Regions from separate parts of the Pseudoalteromonas sp. Ld19 genome, predicted to be linked through region 3. Evidence: predicted binding sites of a transcription regulator. Region 3 holds the regulator's gene; each other region holds the start of a gene.
What was found. Region 3 encodes LexA, which represses DNA repair genes until DNA is damaged. Its sites were predicted from a motif close to TACTGTATNNNNATACAGTA; they were not measured.

Region 1 (2,282 bases), on a different contig from region 3:
GAATGATATCACTTAGATTATCTCTGATGTTTCTCTGAGTTTTTAAAAGGTTATATTTGTTGTAAATTGGGCAAATAGCATCGATAGCCCCTTCACATGAATTACAGCCCTCCCAACCAGGGTGGTTGATAATTTCGTCTAAAATTAGAGAGAAATTTTCCTTGGCATTAAGTTTAGATAAGTTAATAAGCTTAATCAGATCTTGTTGCTCACAATTACTAAAACCAAGATTAATTTTATCCTCAATGATCTCTTTTAGCTGAATCGCTCTTTTTTCTGTTTCTTCATTTTGTGAGTCTAAGATAAAATTGTCGATCTCCTCGACTAAAATTCCATCATTAACAGCAATTAGTATGGGTTTACTCGAAGCTCCATTTACTAAAACATTTAATAGCTCTTGTATTACTAACGACTTCTCATGTTGTAATTCTGAAAAATCCTTAACAATCGTCCTTTCTGAAGAACAAAAATAGCTTTTAGCGTTCCATTTATCCTCATCGAAAGAGTCACCATCGATTTGTTTTACAATATCTCTGCATAGCTTTGTTTTTCCATCACCAGCGGTGCCTGTAAGAATTATAACTCCTTGAGCATCTTCGGATTCAAACTGCTGTGTAATTTGTTTTTGCCATTCAAATTGTATATTCAAAGGCTCATCAAGACCCAAGCTAGATGCAACCTTTCTAACATATTCATCTTGAATTTGATTCTTTCCCTGACAATATCCTTCTAGATATTTAATCCACTTATTTTGCTTCCAAACCATAACAATCCCTATCTCAATGCTAAACTTTTATATTAACATACCTAATATAACGCCATGAATATACTAAATTAATCACTCAAATATTTAAATCAAAAAAAATCACACAAATGCTGTACATAAAAACAGTTTAGATAAGAGAAATAGCTTTTATCAATTGACTTAACAAGATATCATTGCTACTGGACAATTTCTCCAGAGGAACTCTTAAGGCGATGAAAGCAAAGTTTACAGGTCACGACACATTCCCTCTGCGCTATGGATGGCTATTCAAAGCGGTTAATCATTTGAATTCAAATGGTAATTTTTCAAGTTCTGACGAAGAAAGTATTCGTCATTCTATTGTAGAACTTGGCGTTGGTAAAAATATGGTTAAAGCGATTCAGTATTGGGCTGAGTCGAGCGGCATTATTGAAAGCGACAGAAAAAATAATAAAACCCTTCATAATGTGACGAAAAACAAAGGGCACTTTTTGTTTGGTGACAACGGCAAAGACCCTTACCTCGAATTGCATGGTTCTATTTGGTTATTACACTTTTGGTTAAACTTTAATGATGAGCACCTAACTGCATACCGATACTTTTTTAATTATTCAAATGTTCAGCATTTTGAAAAATCAAAATTAATTGATGATTGCTATGAAGATTCTAAACGCCTTGTTAAAAGTGAAGTAGGTAACATTACTACTATAAAAAAAGACATGGATTGTTTTTTAAATATGTACAGTAAAAAGGTTAAGTCTACAGCGAAGAAGATAGATGAAGAACACTTCACTTCCCCTCTTGCTGAGCTTAATTTAGTACAAGATAACGGCCGCTCTTTTTATGTCAGTAATTTAACTGAAAGGCCTGAGTTACCTATTGAAGTATTTATTTATGCGTTACTCGAATTCTTTAAAGTAGAAACAACTGAATCAAAAGTGAGCACTGTTGATTTTGATTCGTTACTTACTAAACCGTGTTCGCCTGGCCGAATATTTAGATTATCTGAATCTGGATTAGGGCAAAAACTCGATGAAGCTCAGCAACATACTAAAAAAGAAATATCATGGGTCGATTCATTAGGGCTAAGACAAGTAAATATATCTGACTCAGTAAAAAACAATACTTTCAAATACTTAAATTACTATTACGGCAAATATAATGTCTGAATCTATTATTGAAATAAATCAACGATATAAAAGCTCCACTCGTATTGATGTTGATAGTGCTAACCTAACCCCCTTTATAGATGACTTTATCGTACATGGAACGGCTATTAATGTACTTGATACTGTAAGCCGTGAGTTTGAGGGCAGTACACAAAGAGCCTATACAATCACGGGCCCTTATGGCTCTGGTAAATCGACTATAGCCTTATTTTTATCTTGCTTGCTTTCTACAGATTCAGAACAACGTAGTTACGCTTTAAACAAGCTTAATAATTCTCAAAAAGTAATAACTGGGTTTGATGATAGGTTTAAAATTGCTAATGGTTGGAAAACCATTAAGCATGTCTGTGGCCTTGAAGCCCCAGCAA
Region 2 (2,282 bases), on a different contig from region 3:
TAAATTTAGTGATTATTAGAGGGCATTATGGCAAGTGGGTGGGCACGAGACGGTGCAATTCAAGATCAAATAGATGCAAGAGTGAATGACGCCGTACAATATGCAAGAAGTAATTTGATATCAGGCGCGAGTGCTGAGTTATGTGAAAAGTGTGATGAGGCAATTCCGCAAGCTCGAAGGTTAGCACTACCTGGCGTACGCTATTGTGTTCAATGCCAAGCTACTATTGAGCGCAAAAGAGCAGGTGCTAGCACGGTTAACCGACGTGGTAGTAAAGACAGCCAATTACGTTAAAAGGTGCCTTGAGCACCTTTTTATATTAATCTAGAAACGATTCATGTTTTCTTTTTTCTGAATAAGCTCAATAGCATAGCCATCAGGGTCTTTAACAAAGGCTATTTCAGTGGTGCCACCTTTTACAGGGCTAGGCTCCCGGCTAACATTACCACCTGCGGCTTTTATATCTGCACAGGCTTTATAAATATCGTCAAACTCAATCGCGATATGACCATAAGCATTGCCTAAGTCGTAGCTATGCATATCCCAGTTGTAGGTTAGCTCCAGCACTGTGTTATCTTTTTCATCCCCATAGCCTAAAAACGCGAGGGTGTAACGATACTCTTCATTATCTGCGCGACGTAATTCTTTCATGCCCAATATTTGAGTATAAAACGCAATTGATTTGTCCAAATCAGCAACTCGTAACATGGTATGTAATAAACGCATTTGTGCACCTTAGCTTGTGGTTAAATTTGCATAGGCTTTCAATAATACAGGTGCAGTACGCCAATTTGTAGGCTTGTGAAAAAATTCTTTCAGATTTGTTAAACAGGTAAGAAAGGCATGGCTATTTATAATACAGTAATCAACAGAGCTGAGCTCATAGAAAAATAGTGAGTTAGTTTTGACGTAGCCGCACGGCGGTGTTTATCATCGATCGCGAGCAATCGGAGTCGCTATATAAGCTAGCACCAAATTTATTTTAAGCTTTTTCTTGCTGCATCAGTTGAAAGTTTATGTTGCTCCTAAAGTACAATAATTTTAGGTCGTTAATTGGTGCCAATATCGAAAGGGCGAACGGATATAGTAAATCAGCATTCGTTGTAATTTTAAGATTGAATAATACGTGTAAATACTAGATACTGTTTTTATATACAGTTATGGCGATGTTATGAAAAAAGAATTACCAGCAAAATACTATTTAGCGCATTTTAGAGAGCTTATTGAGTTTGTATCCAGCAAGTGTATACACTTGCTTGAACCCAAACATGAAGTGTTTATTGCTAAAATTAACCAGCTTGATGAGCAAAGCCAGTGTATGTTGGCGCGTGTATATTCACGAAAGCCTTATCTAGTACAGGCGCAGTCGCTCAATTATGAAGAAATAGCGTCACCGCATCAGGCTATCTATACGCTAAAAACGGCCGGTATTTTATTTGAGCCAAACGAGCTACACTATACACAGCTTTTAACACATTTAACGAAACCTTCCTTGGTTGAGTTACTAAGTAGTTACCCAGAACAAATAAGCTTTAAAAAGAGCGCTGCTAAAGGCGGGCTAGTGGATATTGCATGTGCATTTTTTAAAGATTGCCCACAAGAGCTTGCCCCGCTTTATAGCCAGTATGTTATTAACAGCCGCAGTGATTTTTACGAGTATTTTGAGTTTTTATTTGCAGGTAAGCTCAGTCGTGGTGATGTGAATCATCAAAACCGGTTTGTAATGCGAGATTTAGGCTTAACCGCGACACGTGAAGGGCACAGTGAGAGTTTATCGCGCTTTGAAACACTTAATGAAGCGCAATCAAACTATTTATTAAATCGCTGCCGATTAACATTTAAAAATATAACAGATGAAAACGACTATGTTGCTTTAGCGTCGCAGGTTTTATTGCAAGTCGCGCATGGTGCAATTGCGGTTGCGTTAAAAAATAAATTATTAGTTAGGCTTTATCGACAATTAAAAGGGGTTGATAGCGAACTTGCCTTTAGCTTACTTGAAGCCTGCATGGATGATAGTGAAGCACAAGAAATTCAAATAAGAGAGCAATACCGACTTAGCAATAAAGAGTGGGTAAAAGCGCGATTAGACGCCATTATCGAAAATCCACTTACTGATGATTTACTGTATTTTGCTGACGATTTTTTAATGCGTAAGTTTAATAAAAAAACACGTTCGCGTTTAAGTGCCATGCTTGCCGATACTCAGTGCGTACTCGAAATAGATGAACTGTACCGAGGTGAAGTAGAGCAGGGCGTAAACGATTATTATACTCGCCAAG
Region 3 (2,282 bases):
TCGTCTTGAGGAGTAGAAAGCATTGAGTAAAACTCAACGTCTTCACCCATGTATTCGTAATGCCATTTCCATTGCGATCCTGTAATTTTAATAGTGAGATCAGCCTTACTGGCATCTTCCATTGCAATTAGAGTTTTAGTGGCCGGTATAGCCATAGCAATTAAAATAACAAACGGAATAGCAGTCCAAAGTATTTCTACTTTCGTGCTTTCGTGAAATTGAGCAGGCACTGCTCCTTTAGATTTGCGGTGATGAATGAGTGCCCAAAACATAATGGCAAACACGATTACCCCAATCACACAACATATGAAAAATATAGTCATGTGCAGCTGATAAACATTATTACTTATATCAGTTACGCCTTTACGCATATTAAATTGGCTATTTGCCAATACTTGCTGCGGAAAAACAAACAGTATAAGCCACAAGGTAGAGCTCAATTTACCCATGTGACGACTCCTTTGATGCTGTTGCGAGTGCAAAGCGAAGAGGCATACGGCTTAAACGCCAATTCGTTATTTTTATTTTTGTATTAATACCCTCGTCCTTATTAAACAATTAGGTATTACACTGCGCTAACCAAGGTTTTATTGTAAATATGTGTATTCTCAAAACTAAAAACAATGAGTTACTGTTAGCCCAGCCCATTAATAATTAGCTAAAGATTAACCAACAAGCAAGTTTTAGTATGAAAATTAAACAAATGATATTAACGGATTAGCAAAAAAACATGTCACTTTTAAAATTTTAAAATGATGCGAACTGAGTTTTGATAGGGGTTACAAATAACATAAGGGGATAAAAGAGGAGTGCAATAAAAATTGTTTAGTAAGGAGCCTTGTAACTAAAAATGCGTACTAAAAAGCACGCATTTATAAAATCACTAATTTAACACTGCATTAATTAGTGATTTATTATAGTGATAAGAAAGTAGCTCAATAACAAGGCTAAAATTATGATACATAGTTGTTCTATATAAATAATTTTTAACGTAGTTAGTGAGTTATTTAATGCGCTAAAATGATCATGTTTTTACTAAAATTGGTATTACATCCAATCAGCGTTACGAATAACCCCAACAGCCAAACCTTCAATATTAAAAGATTCGTTTTCTAAATCGACTTCAATTGCTGAAAAATCATCATTTTCAGCATGCAGCAGTACTTTTCGACCTGCTTTTTCAAAGCGCTTTACAGTTACATCATCATCAACACGTGCAACTACAACTTGCCCATTTTCAGCAACTTGAGTTTTATACACCGCCAATAAGTCGCCATCCATAATACCTATATCTTTCATGCTCATACCGTTAACGCGCAGTAAAAAATCGGCAGCAGGTTTAAACATTAATGGATCAATTTTACAATGACTTTCAACATGCTCTTGCGCCAAAATAGGCTCACCGGCCGCTACTCGGCCAATTAGAGGCAAACCCAATTGCTCAGGTTCTTCTTCAACAAGTTGAATACCTCGGCTTGCGCCTGGCTTCATTTTAATAACACCTTTTTTTGCAAGTGCTTTTAGATGCTCTTCTGCAGCATTGGCACTTTTAAAACCTAGTGTTTGTGCAATCTCTGCACGTGTAGGGGGCATACCAGTGTCTTTAATAAAAACTTTAACTAATTCGAGTATTTGAGCTTGGCGCTTCGTTAATGGTCGCATATAACTGGTTTTCCATACAGTACATTTAACTGTGAGTATATACAGTTAAATAAAAATCGCAAATTTAAATTAAGCTAAACAAACTATGCGATTACCAGCTAATAGCGTTTGTTTTTCATAATTAATAAATCCCCCTTTCACACTTACAAAAACAAAGTCTGGTTACATAAATTAAACAAGTGTATTTTTATATTTACAATAATAGCCTTGTTAAACACACCCCAATGTTAATGGGTTGAAAACAGATTATTAACATGTACACTTTATAAGAACAAAATAAATTCAAAAGGATTATAAAATGAAAAAATACTCACCATTATTTATTGGCCTACTGTTCAGTGGTTATACGCACGCTCAAGTTCCACTTTTTGAAGTTCAATACTCTAACATTTCACAAAGCATGACTGCACAAGCAAGTACTCAATCTCAATTTGGGCAACCACTTTTTGAACTAAGCAGCAACACAGATGCTTTTTTCTTACCTATTAAAGGTAATAATATTGAGTTTATTAAAAGCACAACAAGCTCATCAGCAACAGGTAGTCTAATTTGGGTTGGTAAAAGCTTAGATGGTGACGAAGTTACACTCATCAAATCGGAAAAAGGGATTTCTGGTACGG

Region 1: the regulator LexA is predicted to act here: its motif matches at 875-894, upstream of ACJJVZ_RS00595 (DUF4007 family protein).
Region 2: the regulator LexA is predicted to act here: its motif matches at 1,141-1,160, upstream of ACJJVZ_RS08760 (exonuclease domain-containing protein).

The regions. Positions count from the first base shown of each region.
Region 1 covers NZ_JBISHA010000008.1:120,450-122,731, reverse strand. Annotated here, with positions in the region: gene ACJJVZ_RS00600 (hypothetical protein) at 1-766, opposite strand, end outside; gene ACJJVZ_RS00595 (DUF4007 family protein) at 979-1,914, shown strand; gene ACJJVZ_RS00590 (hypothetical protein) at 1,907-2,282, shown strand, end outside.
Region 2 covers NZ_JBISHA010000018.1:208,513-210,794, forward strand. Annotated here, with positions in the region: gene ACJJVZ_RS08750 (DksA/TraR family C4-type zinc finger protein) at 28-294, shown strand; gene gloA (lactoylglutathione lyase) at 325-726, opposite strand; gene ACJJVZ_RS08760 (exonuclease domain-containing protein) at 1,172-2,282, shown strand, end outside.
Region 3 covers NZ_JBISHA010000016.1:36,338-38,619, reverse strand. Annotated here, with positions in the region: gene coxB (cytochrome c oxidase subunit II) at 1-449, opposite strand, end outside; gene lexA (transcriptional repressor LexA) at 1,048-1,662, opposite strand; gene ACJJVZ_RS04510 (M12 family metallo-peptidase) at 1,961-2,282, shown strand, end outside.